One region of the Pseudoalteromonas sp. CF6-2 genome, then DNA from elsewhere that is predicted to be linked to it. Evidence: predicted binding sites of a transcription regulator. Region 1 holds the regulator's gene; each other region holds the start of a gene.

Evidence for each region. Region 1 encodes LexA, which represses DNA repair genes until DNA is damaged. Its sites were predicted from a motif close to TACTGTATNNNNATACAGTA; they were not measured.
Region 2: ruvC (crossover junction endodeoxyribonuclease RuvC) is a predicted target of LexA. The motif match lies at 4,689-4,708, and genes of this name have one in related genera.
Region 3: uvrD (DNA helicase II) is a predicted target of LexA. The motif match lies at 4,390-4,409, and genes of this name have one in related genera.

Annotation. Positions count from the first base shown of each region.
Region 1 is NZ_CP091442.1:3,373,274-3,380,701, reverse strand. It holds gene hmpA (NO-inducible flavohemoprotein) at 1-171, shown strand, start outside; gene L3Q70_RS15720 (hypothetical protein) at 205-579, opposite strand; gene L3Q70_RS15715 (S41 family peptidase) at 572-2,197, opposite strand; gene L3Q70_RS15710 (endonuclease) at 2,310-2,942, opposite strand; gene L3Q70_RS15705 (hypothetical protein) at 3,099-3,818, opposite strand; gene L3Q70_RS15700 (hypothetical protein) at 3,976-4,356, shown strand; gene L3Q70_RS15695 (hotdog fold thioesterase) at 4,362-4,802, opposite strand; gene lexA (transcriptional repressor LexA) at 4,964-5,581, shown strand; gene coxB (cytochrome c oxidase subunit II) at 6,094-7,236, shown strand; gene ctaD (cytochrome c oxidase subunit I) at 7,236-7,428, shown strand, end outside.
Region 2 is NZ_CP091442.1:2,088,917-2,096,344, reverse strand. It holds gene L3Q70_RS09735 (polysaccharide deacetylase family protein) at 1-157, shown strand, start outside; tRNA gene L3Q70_RS09730 (tRNA-Pro) at 556-632, opposite strand; gene L3Q70_RS09725 (arylesterase) at 795-1,412, opposite strand; gene L3Q70_RS09720 (ABC transporter ATP-binding protein) at 1,413-2,132, shown strand; gene L3Q70_RS09715 (FtsX-like permease family protein) at 2,122-4,623, shown strand; gene ruvC (crossover junction endodeoxyribonuclease RuvC) at 4,759-5,283, shown strand; gene ruvA (Holliday junction branch migration protein RuvA) at 5,285-5,905, shown strand; gene ruvB (Holliday junction branch migration DNA helicase RuvB) at 5,913-6,917, shown strand.
Region 3 is NZ_CP091442.1:138,905-146,332, reverse strand. It holds gene cysQ (3'(2'),5'-bisphosphate nucleotidase CysQ) at 1-795, opposite strand, end outside; gene nudE (ADP compounds hydrolase NudE) at 788-1,360, opposite strand; gene yrfG (GMP/IMP nucleotidase) at 1,422-2,105, shown strand; gene L3Q70_RS00715 (dUTP diphosphatase) at 2,093-2,713, opposite strand; gene L3Q70_RS00710 (peroxiredoxin-like family protein) at 2,836-3,465, shown strand; gene L3Q70_RS00705 (YacL family protein) at 3,498-3,866, opposite strand; gene L3Q70_RS00700 (hypothetical protein) at 3,990-4,214, opposite strand; gene uvrD (DNA helicase II) at 4,474-6,639, shown strand; gene L3Q70_RS00690 (GNAT family N-acetyltransferase) at 6,617-7,428, shown strand, end outside.

The sequences.
Region 1 (7,428 bases):
GGCTTGATGGATGTTAATCACATCACCGATAACTTACCAATTAGCGAAGGGGACTTTTATCTGTGTGGTCCAATCGCCTTTATGGCTATGATAAAAGAGCAGCTACTAAGTTTAGGGGTTGCAAGTGAATGCATTCACTATGAGGTGTTTGGCCCTCACCAAACCCTATAACGAAAAGGGCGCAGCCTAAGCCGCGCCTGATTGTTAGTTAACTTCGCACTCTACATTAGGAAGTGGAATACGGCGCTCTTTTTTGGGGTAGTAAAGCAGGCATTGCTCGCCTGCTTTTTGCAACACAAACTTCTCAGAAGGAATTGAATGGGCGCCCATTATTGGCAAGCCATCAGGTCCTTTACCTGTACCATGATCAATTAAAAGCACGGCACTTTTAGTGAAAACATCATCAGCTAAGGTCACTAAAGCACCTCCTTTAGCTGACTGAATGGCTTGTTGTAACTCGGTAATCACGCCAGCATTGATACGAGTTAACGTCGCATCTTGAGGCTGCTCAGCTTGGCTACTTTGACACGCAGTTAAACTCATCAGCAATGATGAAATGAAGAGGTATTTTTTACTCATCGCTATCTCCTTTTGCTGGTGTGGGGCGTGTTAAGTCCATATTCTCTTTATATAGTGGTTGTTTAGGAACGAGTGGTAAGCCTGTATCCGCTAACGCATTGACTGAGATGTTGGGCTGTTTGATTTTTGCCGTTTGAGTTGAAATAGGGCAGCGGTTATTTTCGATATGGAAAAGTGCTGTAGATAATAAGCCTTCGTTTTTATCGCCCAACTGGTGGTTAAAATCGTCTGCAGCCAGACAACCTTGCACGTCAGCGTCAAATTGCGGGGTCGGAGTCGGTCTTAAGCCATCTGAATATTCACCGAATCCCTGTTCATTCACACCTGAAAATTGAATAGTAAAGTAGGTTGTTGCACAGTTATGAGTCGGATTAAACCCGTATGGTTTACCACAGGTCTTATCACCAATTAGAATAACCTCTGCGTTGATGCCTTTAAGCCCATTAATAAATGCTTCTGATGCCGAGCAAGTTCCTTCAGTGCTAAGCACATACACTTTTGATAAGTTTAAATCGGGGAGTGTGTTGTTAGTCGCTTGAAACGTTGAATAATCAATTTCAAAGTCAATAAATGGAAAGGGCGTATCATTGGGTTGTTTGTCGTTTCGAATGGTTTGATAATAGTCAAAACCTCTACTATTGGCAGGGCCTGTAACCATATAAGCAAGTTGTGCAGAAAGAGCCAATACGCCACCACCGTTGTATCTAAAGTCAATTACAAGCTCATCGATCATATCGGTTTTGAACTTATTAACAGCATTAATAAGCTCAGGTTGGGCAATGCTTATATGACTATTAAACTGCATATAACCAACTTTGGTGCCATTTTCTGTGATCAGTGTATTCACATTTTGCACAGGGGTTTGGGTAATATTACCTGCTACCACATTGATTGATTTTTCAGTACCATCATTGCTTCGTAGTTTAAGGTTATGGGTGCTACCAGCTGTGGGGTTGAACAGTACTTCATTCAAAATTTCAATGCCGGCTTCGGTGTTGTCGTTGATACTTACATTATCCGCCGATAAAATCGTATCACCGCGTTGTAAACCTGCATTGGCGGCAGGTGAGCCATCCTCTAAATAGGCGATGCGTAGTACTCGAGGTGGTGTGTTACTAAGAAACGCCCAGTTGATTCCGTAGCCCGATACAACACCAGATTGCGACTCTTTGAAAAAATCTTCAGTTGGCTGACTAAAATGAAAGTTGTCTTTGTTAGCGCCTGAGTCTGTCGTTTGAAATGTTTTTAGCTGATCGTAGTAGGCTGCAACTGAACTAAAGTTGTCAGGGTTGTTGTCTTCGATTTCATCGTACCAAAGGTATGTTTCATCACTCCATGAGCGTAACCACATTTTTTCAGTAAACTCTGAACCAGCAGTGTCGGGGTAAGGCTGATTTTCATTGAAGGGATCATTTCCTGTGCGAGGCACGGCGCATTGATCTTTAAACTCACTGGATGGCGCAAATGTACCAGCTGTCCAAACAGTGGAAGAGTTAGCGGGAGGTGGAGTTACTGTATCTGTGTCAGAGTCTAACGAACTACCCCCACCGCAAGCCGTTAAATAAAGGCTTGAAAAGATAAAAAAAGTCGCCTGTGCGAGTTTGTTACTTTTAAACATGAGATTACTTTCCTGTAAACGATTGTTGAAAAAGTATCAATAAGTATACGCGATGACAATAAAGAGCGATCTAAATAGTGTAAATAAGTGTATAAATTTTCAGCGCATCATGTCAGTCTGCAGGTTCAAGTTTTTGCCATGCTTCAAAGAGCTTCTGTTGTTTGTTTGAAATAGCGAGTCCATAGGTTTTTTGCATATAGAAGTAAGTATCTGCAATGCGCTTTCGAGCATAAACTGGCGGTTCAACAACACGCTGTTTAAAGTCAACTTTAACAGGGCACGCTCCGTACTGTTTGATGTTATTGGCTACCATACCAAAACGATAGTTAGAGCGATCAGCATTAATTTCACCGATGGCTGGTGCTAAGTTATTTATGTCAGCTTCCATTTGACGAAACTTTTTACTCACTTTTCGGCAATTTTTTCTACCACCTTCTTGCCAGCACTGCAGTTGATGACCAAACTCCCAAGCAGGCACAATATGCTCCCACTCAATCCGGTGTGCCCGTATATTTTGTTTGCCAGAACGAGTCACAGCATTTCGCGGCAGGTAGCCGCATCGCGTTGGATCAGGCACTAACTTTTTACCTTCGCGTTTTATATCACAATCACAATATAAGCTCTTAGTGTCGTTTGGTAAGGTCTTTATTAGATATTTTTTGGCACTAGAAAAGCTAGAAAATTGCTCCGCAGAGGCAGTAAAACAAACCCCAAGGCAAAATAGTAAAGAGAAAAATAAACGCATATCCATCACATGTGTGAACTACAGGGTTTGCTAGTGTAGAGTGATAGCTCTAAAAGAAAAAGAGTTTGATTGTTATCGAGATAATCAGCCTAGGCAGTTTAAACTTCGACAAGTTATAAGCAAGGCACCAAAACATTGGTGCCGATGCTGGTAGGATTACTTACTGCTAGTTGAAATTGGCTTACGGCGCTTTATACGTAGGTTTTGTAGTAATAATAAAATACCCGAAATACAAAACAGTACGCTGGTGGCTGCAAAGCTTATAAGTAAGGGGTTATTAAAGTCCTCGCGCTCGTCGTAATCCATAATATGTAACATCCAAAAAAAGTCGAAAATACGCCAAATAGTGCTGCGTACTGTAATGACCTTACCTGTAGCGCTATCTAAATACAGGGTAGTTGTCAGCCAATCATCAAAGCTGACTTGCCAAACATTCTCTTTATATGCAATTTCTCTGGGCCCTTTTGCTAAAAGCTGTACTTGAGAGGCCTTTGCACTAATGAGTAGGTGTGCTTTAGCATTTTCAATAATCTCAGACTCACTTGGCCTAGCCATTGCTTCACCCGTTATACCATCAAAGGTAAATGTACCGTTTAAAGTGGCAATTTCAATGGTGGGTTTTGTGAGTAAGTGGCTGTATTTTATATCACTAATTTGCTCAAACTGAGTTGTTATTGCATCAATTGATGCCATGTAATCATGCACTTTAAATGGATTACTAAGGCTGCGTTTAGCTAAGTGTTTGCCATGTACTTTTTCAAGTGGAATGGCGCTCATTACCAAGCCACCCAGCAGCCAAAAAAAGATTTGTATGGCGAGCAAGTAACCTAACCATTTATGCACTTTGCGGGCATACTTGAACATACGTTTATTCATAGAAAACCACTTGTTATTTTTGTATAGGCGCTATTGTAAAAGCTTAAACTAGGCTGCCAATGCGGCATAATGTCGCATTAACTGTATTCTAGATTTGGTATATAGACAAAACTGCGTTAAAGTTCCAATCGCTATTAATAGAGGGTAAAACGAAGGTATGTCGGAAATTCAATTTTTAAATGTAGACTTGGAGCTTGAATCAAAACACGATATAAGTGCACTGGTGGCTGATTTAAAGAAAAACGCCATGGTCTTACATTATGACAAAGATGAATATCGTCAACTTGCTCGTATTGAAGCAACAGCTGACATTAGCACGCCAGATAAAGCAATTAATCAATTATGCGAATTAATTGAGTCATGTTCACGCAATGCATTGAAACAGTGGCTTTCGTGTTCAAAACGAACATTTGATATTGGTTTTGAGTCAGGTGACTCGCCAAAATGTTTTAATCAAGCCCTGCACGCAGATACCTTATTACGTATTTCTGCCATTGGCGCAGGGATCGAAATTACCATTTACCCAGTTCAGAGCTAAGCTCGCTATCTTCGTTCTACCACCGCTGCGGTCATACGTGATACGCAGCACAGTTCACCTGCCGCATTACTAATTTTAATTTCCCAAACCGATGTCCTTTTCCCTAGATGAATAGGGCGTGTAATTGCTGTAAGTACGCCTTTGCGTGATGCTTTGAGATGATTGGCATTTATCTCTTGGCCGACACAATAAAACTTTTCAAAGTCAACAACAAAATTTGCCGCATAACTGGCCACAGTCTCAGCTAGCACAACATTTGCGCCTCCGTGTACCATTCCCATTGGATTATGGTGGGCTGGTATAGCGGGCATGGTGGCAACTAGATAGTCATCACCAATTTCGGTTATTTCAATGCCCATGGTTTTCATTAAAGTTCCTTCACCTGTAATGCCTTGTGCAAATTGCTGGCATTGCTCCAAAGTGACTGGCTGGTGCCAAATGCTCATGGTATTTCCTTAGCAAGCTAATTAAAGCTACTACCATATTGCATATAACTGTGCTGTTCAACGTTAGTTTTTTAGCAAAATGAGGAGGCCAATTTAAATTTGCGATTTTCAGATAACTGTATATACTCACAGTTAAATGTACTGTATGGAAAACCAGTTGTATGCGCCCATTAACGAAACGCCAATCGCAAATATTAGAACTTATTAAAGTATTTATTAAAGATACAGGCATGCCGCCAACTCGTGCCGAAATAGCTCAGACGCTGGGTTTTAAAAGTGCCAATGCCGCTGAAGAACATCTTAAAGCGCTGGCTAAAAAAGGCATGATAAAAATGAAGCCTGGAGCGAGTCGTGGTATTCAGTTAGTTGAGGAAGATGAGCCAGAACAACTAGGACTCCCTTTAATTGGTCGTGTAGCTGCCGGTGAGCCAATTTTAGCGCAGGAACATGTGGAGAGTCATTGTCAGGTTGATCCATCTTTGTTTAAACCCGCTGCAGATTTTTTACTACGTGTTAATGGCATGAGTATGAAAGATATAGGCATTATGGATGGTGATTTACTGGCAGTACACAGAACACAAGTGGCTGAAAATGGTCAAGTTGTCGTTGCGCGTGTTGATGAAGATGTGACTGTAAAACGCTTAGAAAAAGCCGGTCGAAAAGTCCTCCTACATGCAGAAAATGAAGAGTTTTCACCGATTGAGGTTGACCTCGAACACGAATCTTTCAACATTGAAGGGTTGGCAGTTGGCGTTATTCGTAATGCTGATTGGATGTAACGTTAATATACTTAAGTAACTTTAGCGTTTTCAGTCGCGCTCGTTTTTTGTTTTAATGTTTTGTACTGAGTAAGATGTTTTCAAAATGGTGCGTCAAACTGATTTAATTTGGTGCGACGCCGCTTTTTACCTATTTAGCATTGATTTGTGACCCCTTAGCGTTGCTCGGAGTCCATGTATAGCGCAGTTTTCCTTTCTTTTTGAGTTTTTGCTCTTCCCCTTTTTTACAAATAACGCTCTGATTATAGTTGTTATTTTTGCACCAAAATAAACATTTCTTAGATTAAAAACTTGCTTATTGTTCATTTTTTAACTAATTGGTTAATACAATGTGTTAACACCGTTTTACTAAAAAGACACAAAATAATGTGCAGTGGTGTTAAACGATGAGCTTGTATCAGATTTCTGTCGTGTTGGTACGTGTTTGCTCTAAACAATAAAAATACGAATGGGCACCTAGCTGTACGCCTTTTCGCTTTGCGTCTTGCAATAGCATCTAAAGGAGCTGTCACATGGGTAAAATGCGTTATGCCTTGTGGCTTATTTTAGTGTCTCTACCGCAGTTAGCATTGGCAAATAGTCAATTTAATATGCGTAAAGGGGTAACTGATATAAGTAATAATGTTTATGAGTTACACATGACGATATTTATTATCTGTTGTGTCATCGGCGTCATCGTTTTTGCGGTGATGTTTTGGGCTTTAATACATCATAGAAAATCAAAGGGGGCAAAGCCCGCCCAATTTCATGAAAGCACAAAAGTTGAAATTCTTTGGACTGCCATTCCGTTTGTGATTTTAATTGCCATGGCTGTGCCTGCCACAAAAACCTTAATCGCTATGGAAGATGCCTCTAAGGCAGACATCACCATTAAGGTCACGGGTTCTCAATGGAAATGGCATTACGAATATATGGGTGAAGATATTGCCTATTACTCGATTTTGTCGACACCAAAAGATCAAATAGATAACCAAGCTGAAAAGACAGCAAATTACTTACTTGAAGTCGATAAGCCGTTGGTCCTCCCTATCAACAAAAAAGTACGCTTTTTGATGACTTCTGACGATGTTATTCACTCTTGGTGGGTTCCTGACTTTGCGGTGAAAAAAGATGCCAATCCGGGCTTTATCAATGAAGCATGGACACGCATTAACGAACCCGGTGTTTACCGAGGCCAATGTGCTGAACTGTGTGGTAAAGATCATGGTTTTATGCCTGTTGTGGTTCAAGCATTACCTGAAGATGAGTTTGCAACTTGGTTGGCTGATGCCAAACAAAAAAAAGCGAATGCGGCAGCAGCGGATGCTGCATTACTTGATCAAACACTCGCGAAAGAAGAGTTAATGACACTCGGTGAGCAAGTCTACATGGCTAGCTGTGCAGCATGTCACCAACCAACAGGTATGGGGCTACCCGGTGTATTTCCTGCGCTTAAAGGCAGCCCTATTGTACTAGGTGATGTTAAAGATCACATTGATATTGTGCTTCATGGCAAGCCTGGTACAGCAATGCAAGCATTCGATAAACAGCTTTCAATTAAGCAGCTTGCAGCTGTCATTACGTATAAACGAAATGCTTGGGGCAATGATACGGGTGATGTTATCCAGCCGAGTCAAATTCAAGCAGCGATTGATGCAGCAGCGGAGGCGAACTAATGAGTAACGTTATTAATGAGCAAGCCACTGAGCATGCGCATCACGACCACCACCCTGCTAAGGGGTTCAAGCGTTGGTTATATACAACAAACCATAAAGATATTGGCAGTTTATACCTCATTTTTTCACTAACCATGTTTTTAATTGGTGGTGCGATGGCAATGGTGATCCGCGCTGAGCTTTTCCAGCCAG
Region 2 (7,428 bases), 1.3 Mb from region 1:
TGTTAAATCTTCTACTCCAGGTTCAATTATTCTTTTACACGTTTTGGGATCTAAAAACAAAGAATCGCGAGACGCTATAGGGCCAATAATTAAGGGGCTGAGAGCAAAGGGCTACAAATTTGTTACGGTCTCACAGTTGTTAGGGAAAAATGCATAACAAACGCAAGCAGCCGACTCGCTTCGCTCCTGGCTGTTGCAGGCGTTACCGAATTGTCGAAAAACGCACTGAAGTGGTCGTCTGCTCCTCGCTCAAACTTATCTGTTGGGCAAAATTCCAACCTCATTGTTAAAAGCATAAGGTTGTATATGACCTGCCACAATCCATTGCCTGTCTCTTGCAAATTATTTATCCGAGAAGCTTTTATGAAATTCTATTGTGAGGAAGGTAGGAAAGGTGCCATTAGCTATCTTCCTATATATCCCCAAATCAACACCTAATCGAAAAATAAATTTAGTTAAGTATGATGCGATAAATGTGCGATATAAATAAAGGAATGTATATTTAAGGTGCAATAAAGTAAATAGATTTCAATTTACTGAATAGAGTGTAGAAAATGGTCGGCATAGCAGGATTTGAACCTGCGACCCCTGACACCCCATGACAGTGCGCTACCAAGCTGCGCTATATGCCGACGTTGCGAGCTATAGTACGGCTTTTTTTATAAAAATCAATACACCTTAGGTTTGTTTGCCTGTTTATTGTTCATTATTGCACGATTGCACGATTGCACGATTGCACGATTGCACGATTGCACGATTGCACGAGGTTTATTATGAGGGGCATTGGCTAGAGGTTAATCTAGCCATTGGTTGATCTCTTTATACATTATATCGCGTATAAGGGGTTGGGCTTCAGCGTTAGGGTGCAGGTTGTCATTTTGCATGAGCTCAGGGCGAGCAGCTATTTCAAGCATGAAAAATGGTAACAACTCAGAGTTTGTTTCATCTGCGATGGTTTCAAAGCTGCCAGTAAATAGTTTGGTATAACGTGGCCCATAATTGGGTGGAATATGCACTTCCATAATGGCTGTATTAGCCCCCGCTTGTTGGCTTTTGCTGACTAAATCGCGTAAGTTAGCTTGTAAGCGCTTGATTGGAAAGCCACGTAGTCCGTCATTTCCGCCAAGTTCAATAAGTACATGGGTGGGTTCGAACTCGTCAAGTAGGGCATCGAGTCGTCTAAGAGCGCCACCTGTGGTTTCACCGCTAATACTGGCGTTAACAAGATACACAAATTGATCTTTTTCATCGTATTTATCTTGTAACAATTTAACCCAGCCTTGCTCTTGTTTAAGGCCATATGCGGCGCTTAAACTGTCACCTAAAATTAAAATTGTGTTGTCAGCTGCTGCCGTAAGTGGTTTGATTACTAACAGTAAAACGAATATAAAACGTAGGATTGGATACATCATATGTCAGCGCTTTCTCAATTAAACATTATTCAAGTTAAAGGACTTTCTAAAACGGTCACCACAGTTGAAGGCGACCTAACCATCCTCAATGACATCAGCTTTAATGTCAAGTCAGGTAACTCAGTCGCAGTGGTGGGTACTTCAGGTTCGGGTAAGTCAACATTACTCAGCTTACTTGCAGGGCTTGATCAGTCAACGCAGGGGAGTATCCACCTTGATGGCTTAGCGCTGCATGAATTAGATGAAGAAGCCCGTGCGGCATTACGGGCAGAAAAAGTGGGCTTTGTATTTCAGTCATTCATGTTAGTACAAAGCTTAACTGCGCTTGAAAATGTTATGCTACCCGCTGAGCTTGCGGGTAGTTCAAATGCAAAAGAGCAAGCGCTTGCACTACTTGAAAAAGTGGGGCTGAGTCATCGAGTGGGGCATTACCCATCACAATTATCTGGTGGTGAGCAACAACGTGTAGCTATTGCGCGTGCGTTTATAGGAACGCCTAAAATTTTGTTTGCTGATGAGCCATCAGCCAATCTTGATAGTAAAAATGGTAAGTTAATCGAATCACTTTTATTTGAGTTAAATAAAGAACATGGAACAACGTTAATTCTGGTCACACATGATGAGCAGTTAGCTGAAAAGTGCCAACAAATTTTACACATTGAAGCGGGAAAACTGGTAACAGTAAAAGAGTCAGAGGGAGTGCAAGCGAATGTGGGCTAAACTAGCACTTAAACTGTTTTCACGTGAATTTAAGCGCGGTGAATTAACGGTCATTAGTGCAGCTATTGCCTTAGCCGTACTGACCGTTTTAACGCTGTCTATGGTTACCGACCGAATAGGACAGAGTATTGCACAAAAAAGCAGTGCTTTTATCGCGGCAGATCGCGTCCTTGCCAGTAATCATGAATTACCTGTTGAGTTTTTAGAGAAAGCGCAAGCAGAAAACCTACGCACCGCGAAAATCACTTATTTTGATACCATGCTGTTTGCCAATGATGAAATGCAATTAGGCTCAGTTAAGGCTGTATCAAACACCTATCCCCTTAAAGGGCAACTCAAAGTAAAAACTAGCTTGTTAGGAGAGGCATTTATTACCGATAAAGTACCAAACCGTGGTGAGGTTTGGCTTAGTGAGTCGGTATTTTATGCATTGAACATACAGGTTGGTGACAAGGTCGAGTTAGGTGCGGCTACTTTTGTGGCAAGTCATGTAGTAGCTGAAGAGCCAGATGCGCCATTTAATGTCTTTTCTAGTAGTCAGCGTATTTTAATTAATCAGCAAGATATTGCCAGCACTCAAGTTATTCAACCTGGGAGTCGTGTTTTTTATCGCCAGCTTTATGCCGGTGATGAAGAGAGCATAAACACGTTCTATGCTTGGTTAAAGCCCCAAATGAAAGAAAACCAGCAATGGTATGGTGTTAAAGATAGACAATCGCCCATTGCGAATAGCCTAAATCGTGCTGAGAGCTTTTTATTATTAGCTGGTTTACTAGGAATTATATTAGCGGCGGTGGCTATTGCTGTATCTGCAAAACGCTATTGCGAGCGTCAATATGACCCTGTTGCGATGATGAAAACGTTGGGGGGCAGTCGTGCCACAATCCGTAAAATTTACTTGCTGCATTTGAGCTTAGTCTGCTTTATGTCTGTGGTTGTTGGGCTGGTTGTTGGTTTTGCGCTGCAAAGTATTGCTAGTGATTATTTAGCACAGTCGATGGGCACAGCACTACCTGCTTCAAGTATGAAACCTTGGTTGATTGCTATTGGTACAGGGGTTATTTGCGCGGTAATGTTCTCAATTAAGCCCTTGCTAGATTTGTTTGATATTCCGCCACTTCGCGTACTACGCCGTAATTTGGGAGATCGTTTACTTGTCAGCAAGGTTCACTTGGCAATGTCGGCACTAACTGTGTTTTTATTAATGTGGCTATTTAGTAATAATATTAAGATCACAGCTATCTTATTTATCTCGACAACGGTACTGATTGCGCTTTTATTTGGTTTATCCAAACTCATTTTTGGTGGTGGTCGTAAACTAGGACTAAGCCCTGGTAATAGTTGGTCGCTTGCGATTGCTTCAATTCAAAAACGTGCTAATGCTAATGCAGTACAGCTGATAAGTTTTGCCCTTGCTATTAAGTTATTGTTGTTTTTAATTGTGCTTAAAAATGACATGATTTCAGATTGGCAGTCGCAGCTTCCAGTCGATGCGCCAAACTCGTTTTTAGTGAATATTACAGAGCAAGAGCTTGAACCCATTACCTCTTTTTTAGCAGAGCGCGACATGCCCACCTCTGATTTTTACCCGATAGTACGAGGCCGTGTTAATGCAGTGAACGGTGAGCTAGTTGCGCGTGAAGTATCACAGCAAGATAACGAGAAAAAAGATGAAGAGGCACGCTCAGGTATCGGCCGTGAATTAAACCTTACTTGGCGAGAAGACTTACCTGCTCAAAATGAGTTAATAGAGGGTCAGTGGTTTACACAAAACTCAGTGGCAGAGGCCTCGGTTGAGGAGTCTATGCTTGAACGCCTTGATGTAAAACTAGGTGATACATTAACGTTTTTGATTGGTGCGCAATCGTTCGATGCAAAAATTACCAGTGTACGTAAAGTTAACTGGACCACATTAAAACCAAACTTCTTTATTATTTTAAGCCCAGATGTACTTGAGAGCTTCCCAGCAACGTATATTTCGTCGGTGAGTGTTAAAGAACATCAAAAGCGGGAATTTAATGAGCTGATGCGCCAATATCCAACGGTTAATGTGATTGATGTTGAAAGCTTTATTAAACAGATCCGTTCAACCATAGAGCAGGTATCTCTTGCGATTGGTTTTGTATTGTCTATTGTAGTGGTGTGTGGTGCTTTAGTACTTATATCTCAGGTGCAAGCGAGCTTGGGCGAACGGATGCAAGAGATTGTTATATTAAGAACTCTCGGTGCAAAAGGGCGGCTTATTAAAAATGCCACCTTGTATGAGTTTTTATTATTAGGCTTAACCGCGGGTGGGGTAGCTGCCATTGTGAGTGATATTGCTTTATTAATAGTACAACAGCAAATGTTTGACCTTGCCGGTAAATTACACCCTCATATTTGGTTAATTGGCCCTATTGTTGGTGGTGTCTTTGTAGCTAGTTTAGGCTATTTGATGATAGCGCGAACAATGCGTAAAAATACACAAGGGTTACTGCGTGCACTAGGGTGATATAAAGCTCAATAATGTTTATAAAATGCCCGTGTATACGGGCTTTTTTATGTTTTGCAATTGGTTACTGGTAATTTATACAGTGCTCTGGCATTATTAAGGCTATTGAATAAAGAAAAAAAATGGGTCAGTTAGTTGGCAATTATTTTAGGAATTGATCCTGGTTCACGTTTAACAGGTTATGGCGTAATAGCACACCAAGGCGCTAAATTTACTTATTTAGGGAGTGGTTGTATTAAGCTAGCTGAGCATGATTTTCCTGTGCGATTAAAAATGATTTACCAAGGGATCAGTCAGTTAGTTGAGCAATTTTCGCCCGATAGTTTTGCTATCGAAAAAGTATTTATGGCTCACAATCCAGATTCAGCTCTTAAATTAGGTCAAGCTCGTGGTGCGGCGATTGTTGGTGCATCTATGGCTGAACTTCCGGTATTTGAATATTCGGCACGACAAATAAAGCAAGCGGTGGTAGGCAATGGCGGTGCCGACAAATCACAAGTACAGCACATGGTTAAAAATATTTTAAAATTACCAGGCACACCACAAGCCGATGCGGCTGATGCATTGGCTATTGCTATTTGTCATGCTCACTCAGAACAAAATTTAATAAAACTTGCGGGCAGTGCGAGCAAGACCGTAAGAGGACGATTAAGGAAGTAATATGATAGGCCGATTGAATGGTTTGCTAGTTGAAAAGCAACCGCCTGAAATTTTAATTGAAGTAAGCGGCGTAGGTTACGAAGTACAAATGCCGATGACCTGCTTTTATGACCTCCCTGCGGTTGGTGAGCAAGCTATTATATACACTCACTTTGTGGTGCGTGAAGATGCGCAGTTGTTATTTGGTTTCAATAACAAAACAGAGCGTGCGTTATTTCGAGAGCTTCTAAAAGCCAATGGTGTGGGTCCAAAGCTTGGCCTTGCTATTTTGTCGGGTATGTCTGCACAGCAGTTTGTGACATGTGTAAATAACGAAGATGCAACAACGCTTGTTAAACTCCCTGGTGTGGGTAAAAAAACAGCAGAGCGTTTAGTACTTGAAATGAAAGATAGGCTAAAAGATTGGGGTAATGACTTATTCACGCCATTTAGCGATAATGCCATTATTGAGCCTGCAAGTAATGATACGCTTGTAGCCAACAACGCAGCAGATGATGCTGTGTCAGCACTTATTGCCCTTGGTTATAAACTGCCGCAAGCGCAAAAAGCAGTAAAAGCGGTAAATAAACCAGATATGACGACTGAGGTTCTTATAAAAGAAGCTCTAAAATCGATGTTGTGAGTAAACCATGATTGAAGCAGATCGCTTAATAGATGCCAGTGAGCAAAGTAATGAAGACAGTGTTGATCGAGCTATACGACCAAAACTATTAAACGATTACACAGGTCAGCCACATGTTAAGCAACAAATGGAAATTTTTATCGAAGCTGCTCGTCATCGTGGTGAAGCGCTCGATCATTTGTTGATTTTTGGTCCGCCAGGTCTTGGTAAAACCACACTTGCAAATATTGTTGCCAACGAATTGAACGTTAATATTAAAACGACATCTGGTCCTGTGCTTGAAAAAGCAGGTGATTTAGCTGCGTTGTTAACGAACCTTGAAGAAGGTGACGTACTCTTTATTGACGAAATACATCGTCTAAGCCCACAAGTCGAAGAAATCCTTTATCCTGCGATGGAAGATTATCAACTCGATATTATGATTGGGGAAGGCCCTGCCGCGCGTTCAATCAAACTCGACTTGCCGCCATTTACTTTAATTGGCGCAACAACACGCGCAGGCTCTTTAACATCACCACTTAGAGACCGTTTCGGTATTGTGCAGCGTTTAGAGTTTTATTCAGTTGAAGATTTATCAAAAATTGTAGCGCGTTCAGCACACTTTTTAGATTTAACCATGTGCGATGAAGGCGCAGCAGAAATCGCTAAACGTTCACGTGGTACACCACGTATTGCTAATAGGTTGTTACGTCGTGTACGTGATTACACTCAAGTGAAATCTGACGGCAAGGTTAACGCCAATGTGGCAGAACAAGCGCTTGATATGATTGATGTAGATAAAAGCGGGTTTGATTACATGGACCGTAAATACTTGCTTGCTATCATCGAAAAATTTATGGGTGGCCCAGTTGGGCTTGATAATTTAGCGGCGGCCATTGGCGAAGAAAAAGAAACCATAGAAGATGTGATTGAGCCCTTTCTAATTCAGCAAGGTTTTATACAACGTACTCCCCGTGGAAGGTTAGTGTCCGATATAGCCTACCTTCATTTTGGACTGACCCCAGACAAATAAAAACTCAGCCTCGCATATGCGGGGTTTTTTAATCTTGAAACAAATCTAAAAAGGAGCAGTGAATCTTAGCCCTCTATATTGCTAACGCAAATTATTTTAGATGCAGAATCTAACAAGCATCATACCTTCCTGCTATTTAATTCACATACAGTTAAGCTAATTTTCGGTAATGTCTTTTCGTTTTGTGTAGGCAAAAAAAAGCCCGCATAACGATGCGGGCAAACAACAAGTTGAAGGAAGTAATTCAGGGAACTACAGCCAGCTTAAAAAGGTTTTATCCAAGTTAAGCTAACTAGGCAATACGAAATAATCATATTGCAAAAAACGGAGCTTAATGAAAGAAGCTTTCAAAGGTTGTTAGCTCGGTATGTGGGTATAATACGTAACTGTGAGTTTTTCTTCAAACTAGAAAAATTTTATTTTCAGATAAAAAAAACTAATAGCAGCGTTATTTTCTATTGTTTTCTTTTTGTTCGCTTATTCGTTGTTAGTTTTATAAGTCTATGAATAA
Region 3 (7,428 bases), 390 kb from region 1:
AAAAGCTCGTTGGTGAGGACTTATCATTTTTTGCCACTCCCAATCAGGGTGGCCCATAACGATAAAATCTGGGTTTTCTGTGCTTTCTCGTTGATTGTAAGTTAAAGGATTAAATTCAGCATCTGTAATGCAGCCACCCGCTTCTTCAACAATCACTTGAGATGCGCCTGTATCCCACTCTCCTGTTGGCCCTATGCGTAAAAAACAATCCGCTTTACCTTCTGCAATAATACAGGCTTTTAATGAGCATGAGCCTAATGCGACCGTTGCAAACTGGGTATTTAAATACTGACTTACCGCTTCAATTTTTTGTCGACGACTTACAGCTAAAGTTAAATTATCAGGTGTTGCAACCGAAATTTTCTGATCTTGGCCATTTTCACGCTTAAACGCGCCTTGCTGATAAGTTGCAAAATAAGTAACGTGCCTCGCTGGCCAATGGATAACACCTAATACTGGACGATTATTTTCAATCAGTGCGATATTAACTGCAAAATCACCACTTTCTAAAATAAACTCCCCAGTCCCATCCATGGGATCTAGCAACCAGTATTGCTGCCAATGCTTTCTGTCAGCAAGTGCAGGGATTGGCGTTTCCTCTGACATAATAGGAATATCTGGTGCCAACGCTTTTAATCCTGCCATCAATACTTCATTTGACGCTAAATCAGCTTTAGTTACGGGCGTATGATCGGACTTTTGCTCGGCACCAATATCATCTTGCTGATAAATAGCCATAATGGCATCACCTGCTTGTTCAGCTAGACGAATGCAAGGCTCTAAAAAATCACTCATTGGTAGCTCCCGACTCTAAGTACTTTGTTAATAATAGCAAAGCTGCAACACTTCGTGCTTCTGTAAAGTCCTCTTGTTGTAATAAAGACGGCCAATCATTCATCGGCCACTTCACAACAACAAGTGGCTCTGGTTCATCCCCTGGTAAGGTTTCAGAGTAGAGATCTTCGGCATACAAAATATGCATAGTGGCATTAAAGTAACTAGGTGCCATGCTGACTTTTTTAAGGGCGGCAAAATGGTTAGCACCAAAGCCGACTTCTTCTTTAAGCTCACGATTTGCAGCTTGTTCAGGAGTTTCACCCGGATCAATTAAGCCTTTAGGAAAGCCCAGTTGATAATCATTAGTGCCGGCACAATATTCTCGCACCAATAACAGCTCATTATCAGCCGTTACAGGCACAATCATGACGGCACCTCTTCCGCCACCACGAATTCGTTCGTATTGCCTTTGCTCGTCATTTGAGAACTTCAATTCGAGAGATTCAACAGTAAACAGTCGACTTTTAGCGACAACTTCATTAGACAAAATTTGCGGTGGTGTAGGATGCTTTTTCTGTGTCATTGGCATTAATTTGCTATCATGGCAGTTATGCTCATCATAAATCTTTTAAAGTGAATTGCCTATGTTAAATTGGTCAAAAATCGATACTGTGTTGTTAGATATGGATGGCACCCTACTCGATTTGCATTTTGATAATTATTTCTGGCTTACTGTTATTCCCGAGCAATATGCGCGTAAGCATAAAATGAGTTTAGACGAAGCAAAAGCAGACATTCTGCACCGCTATCAACAAGTGCATGGGCAAATTAATTGGTATTGTTTAGATTATTGGCAACAGCAACTTGATTTACCCATCATGGCGCTTAAACGCGACATTCAACATTTAATAAAAGTGCGTGATGACGTACCGCCGTTTCTAACGGAGCTTAGAAAAGCAGGCAAGCAATTGATCATGCTTACTAACGCGCACCCAGATTGTGCCATGTTAAAGTTTGAACACACTGCTATTGATAATTACTTAGATGGGGTAATTTCAACTCACCAATATGGCGTGAGTAAAGAGCATCAACCATTATGGCAACAAGTGCACCAAGAATGGCAATTTGATAAGAAACGGACTTTATTTGTCGATGACAGCCCTGCCGTGCTCGATGCAGCAAAAGAGTTTGGTATTGGCCATATTCTTGCGGTTGCCAACCCAGATAGTCAACAACCGCACAAGCAGTTCGATGGCTTTTTATCGACCATCGATTTTCGCGAGTTTATGCCCGTTATAAATGAGCATAAACACGTTTATTTAGGGTAACGCTGCTCTAAGCCTTGATAAACAAGCTTTGCAAAATCTACATGCTCTGTATCTAGGCTTTTAACAACTTCCACTAAGTGTTCATTGTCTTCTTGGCCGTTCCATACTTTGATATAGCTACCATCTTTGTAGCCATGATCTTGGCGGAAGAAGTTTAAGGTGTTTTTACCAACGTAGCCGCGGTATAAATCATCGATATCCATACCGATTTGCGCCATACAACCTGCAAATGCAGCTGCATTAAAGCGCTTTTCAGCGACTGCTGACGCAGCTAACTGCTCTAGTGTTTGTTTAAAGTCATCCGCTTGCACTGGCGCACTTAATTCCGCTTCAAGTTGCGCGGCTAATTGCTCATAGCTGGTTTCACCATCAATGCGCAAAGATAAACCAAAATGGAAAATATCAACTAACTCTAAAATAACTTGTTCAGTATCTGGAGTTTGTTTTTTCCACCACTTCCAACCATAGTGATCAAGCATTTCAGCACACTCAACCCAAATTGCACGATACCACTCAAAACCTTGGCTAAACCATTGCTCATGAACTTTGGTATTCATCGCATTTTGCATTTCGAGCATAACAACGAGTTTTTGTAAATTAGCAGACATTCTTTATCCCAACTTGCATTTTTTATTTGCCTATATACTACAGTTAAATTTGGCATTGATGAAATAAAAACACCTATAAACTGGTCGTTTGTAAAATCGAGAAAGAATCATTAAGGAACCTAATGTTTAGATCACTACTTATTACTGCATTGCTTGCACTATCTAGCCAAGCAATTGCAGCTACCGCAACGAATATTGCAAACTCAGCTGAACAAGTTAGTCCATTACTGCCAGGCTTGACTATACAAAATGTTGACTTAAAAGATCAGTTTGGAAAAAGCGTTTCTTTAGGTGAACGTTTTAAAGAAAAAACCACGGTATTGATTGTTTATCGGGGCGGTTGGTGCCCATATTGTTCAAGACAATTAGCCAGTGTGCAAAAAATTGAAAAGCAATTAGCAGACCTCAATGCACAAATTATCGCGATATCGCCAGATAGCCCAGAGAAGCTAGCTGAAAGCAAAATATCCTCTCCAAATTATCAACTTTTATCTGATGATAGCTTGGCATTGAGCCAGCAATTAGGCTTGGCATTTTATCTAGACGCTAAAACCGCTAAAATCTATCGCAATAAGCTTGGCGTTAACTTTGTGTCACTAGATGGCGAAGCAAAGGTGGCTTTACCTGTACCGGCTGTTTTTGTGGTTAACACAAAAGGATTAATTCACTTTCAGTATGCTAATCCAAATTATAAAGTACGTTTAACTGAAGACTTATTGCTTGCGGCTGTTAAATCAGTCAATGAACAATAAACTAGCCACAGATAAGCAGAATCTGTTTCTGCTTATCGCCCTTGGGTAAACTCTTGCCAAGACTCAATTAAATCAACAAAGTCTTCAAAACCACAGCCACTGCATAAGCCCTCTTCTTCGAGCATTAAATCATCATCTTGATAGGCGACTAAGTCTTCGTTGTCTTGATGTAGTGCATGGGCTTCAAATAACGCTTCATCTTTACTTAAAATCAAATCAATTTCTTGGCCTTGTAAGGTTAAAGGCTCATGGCTACACTTAACTGCAGCAATTAAAGCTTGCACCATTGCGACTTTTTCTTTTCCGATTTCTTCATTCAGCCAACGACCAATAACGCCGTGTTCAGAAGAGATTTTAATGCGTAAACCGCTAATTGGGTCACGGATAAATTGATATTCCATGAAGGGGACTCGTAATACGTTAATACGCTGATTATACCGTTTGCAGCTATACGTGGCGAGTTTTGCAGCCCTAAAAACAACACGAGCGCCAATGTGGCGCCCGTATTTAAGCTATTCAAACAGCTAGAGTCGTGATCTAAAGCGTGCGGCATCAATGATTGCCCATAAATAAACAATCGGCAGTAACACAAAGCCGATCGCGACATAAATTAGTGCGCCACTGATAACCCAAGCTAAAAAGAATGCAATCGCCGCCATTAAACGACCTTGTACCAACTGCCCTAAGCCAGGGAAAAAGATATTACAAATTGCTGCGATTACATTACCACCAGAACCTTGCTCTGCCATACTAACCTCTGTAGTTTTTAATGATTATACTTTTAATAAACACACTTTATGCCAACTTATTATAGCTTACAAATCAAAGTGTTAAAAAATAGCGTTATTTTGGTTTTAGTTCTTTTTGCTAAAAATAAGTCAAATTCACAATTTTTATACTCCAATTTTAATGACTTGCCAAAATAGCTGTTTATAAAAACAGTATTTTATTTAGCCTTGCATAAACACCTGTTATACTCCCTTCATTATAGATTGAAAAGGCGTAACGATGGACGTTTCTGAATTACTCGATGGCTTAAATGATAAACAACGGGATGCAGTCGCAGCCCCATTGCAAAACATGCTAGTGCTTGCAGGCGCAGGTTCTGGCAAAACTCGAGTACTCGTTCATCGCATCGCATGGCTCATGCAAGTTGAACAAGCTTCTGCATACAGCATTTTTGCGGTCACGTTCACCAACAAAGCCGCCAAAGAAATGCGTACCCGTGTAGAAGAAACGCTTAAAGCACCAGTTGGTGGTATGTGGATTGGTACTTTCCATGGTTTATCTCACCGTATTTTGCGCGCCCATCACCGTGAAGCGAACTTACCAGAAAGCTTTCAAATCTTAGATTCTGACGATCAACAACGTATGATCAAACGCTTACTTAAAGCGATGAACATCGATGACAAAAAGTGGCCTGCAAAACAGTTTGGTTGGTATATCAGCGCGAAAAAAGACGAAGGCCTACGCCCGAAAGACATTCAAGCTTACGATATCAATGAGCAGATGATGCTAAAAGTCTATGCTGCATATCAAGAAGCGTGCGATCGTGCTGGTTTAATCGACTTTGCTGAAATACTACTGCGCTGCTACGAAGTGCTTAAAAATCACCCGACACTTTTACGTCATTATCAGCAACGCTTTGCTCACATGTTGGTAGACGAGTTCCAGGATACCAATACAATCCAGTACGCTTGGTTAAAGTTACTCGCAGGTAATACGAATAGTATTATGATCGTAGGTGATGATGACCAAAGTATCTATGGCTGGCGTGGCGCAAAAATTGAGAATATCAAACGCTTTTTAACTGACTTCGAAGCCGAAACGATTCGCCTTGAACAAAATTACCGCTCAACAGCAACCATCTTGAAAGCATCAAATGCACTGATCAAAAATAATGCTGAACGCATGGGTAAAAGCCTTTGGACAGACGGCAATGACGGTGAGCCTATTTCTGTTTACGCTGCTTTTAATGAATTAGACGAAGCCCGCTTTGTTAGCAGCAAACTACGTAGCTGGCTAAATGCGGGTAATGCATTACAAGATGCCGCCATTTTATACCGTAATAACGCGCAATCTCGTGTACTTGAGGAAGCGATGCTGCAAGAAGGTTTAAAATACCGTATTTATGGCGGTATGCGCTTCTTCGAACGCCAAGAGATCAAAGATGCTCTTTCGTACTTACGTTTGGTGGGTAATCGCCAAGATGATGCCGCTTTCGAGCGCGTTATTAATACCCCTGCCCGTGGTATTGGTGATAAAACACTAAGCCATATCCGTGATTGTGCACGGAATGAGTCTCTGCCACTTTGGTATGCTGCAAAAGCAATTATCGAGCAACAACACTTATCTGGCCGTGCAGCAAGTGCAGTGACTAAATTCTTAGAGCTTGTTGAACATATCGAAGATAAGATCAGCGACCTCACCTTAGAGGAGCAAGCTAAATACGCCATTCAAACCTCGGGGTTAATGGCTATGTATCAAGCTGAAAAAGGCGAAAAAGGCCGTGCTCGCGTAGAAAACTTAGAAGAACTTATTAGTGCATGTGGTCAATATGAGCTCCCTGAAGATGAAGAGTTCAGCTCACCACTACAGGGCTTTTTGGCCTATACCTCACTAGAGTCTGGTGAAGGTCAAGCCGATGAGCACGAAGATGCTGTGCAAATGATGACACTACACTCAGCAAAAGGCCTAGAATTTCCACTGGTATTTATGGTTGGTGTTGAAGAGGGCATGTTCCCATCACAGCAAAGTAACGAAGAGTCTGGCCGTTTAGAAGAAGAGCGTCGTTTATGCTATGTTGGCATGACCCGTGCGATGGAGAAATTATACATTAGTCACGCAGAAAGCCGTCGTTTATATGGGCAAGAAAAATACCACAGCCCATCACGCTTTTTACGCGAAATGCCTGAAGATTGCATCGAAGAAATTCGTATTAAAACACAGGTTTCTAGACCACCTGCGGCAGGTCGCTTTAGCCCATCAGTAACCCATGCGGCATTTGAAGACAGCGGCTTTAACTTAGGTCAACGCGTATTACACGCCAAATTTGGCGCAGGTACCGTACTCAATTACGAAGGTAGTGGCGCACAATCACGTATTCAAGTGAACTTTGATGACCTAGGCAGCAAATGGCTTGTAACACAGTATGCAAGACTTCAAGCCTTATAATGAATACATAGCAGCACTGTGTAACGAGCTGACGCTTGCAAAGCATCGCCAGCTCGTTATCGTGCAAGGCAGCGAAACTTGGTGCTACCAGTTCGCAAGCCAACTAGCGCTTAACAATACCTATATTTTAAGCGCTAGCTCACGATTAGCAAATAGTGAGTTTCCAAAACATGCTCACCAAATTCTTGGCCAAGAGTTTCAACACGCAATTTTCGATGGTTTTAGCGGCTTATATGTGGATAAACTGGCCGCGCTTGCAGGTACCGTAAAAGCAGGTGGTGTACTGATCTTATTGCTACCAGAGGACAATCATTGGCAAGACCCTGCACTCACAAGTATTACTTCTTATGGCGAAGAAATTACGCATAGCTTTTTTAATCAACGCTTTTTTACAAAGTTGAAGCTACAGCGACATTATTTTACTGAGCACTCAGTCCCAGCCTACCAATCAGTATCGCCAGCAACCGCTGAGATAAATTATCAGCAACAACAGGCGTGTGTTGAGCAAATAATTAAAACTGCGACAGGACGCGCTAATAGGCCCTTAGTTATCAGTGCAGATCGGGGCCGTGGTAAGTCAGCCGCTTTAGGACTTGCAGCTGCTAATCTGCAAGATAAAAAAATCCTGATTTGTACAACGCAAGCCAAAGCTGTGCAAACTAGCTTTAAACATTTAGCATCTGAGCTTGGTATAACTAAAGAGCAAAACTGTAAGCAACTGGCTAACCTTAGCTATATTGCGCCAGATTCACTGTTAGATGAAAAGCCTGACTGCGATCTGTTATTTGT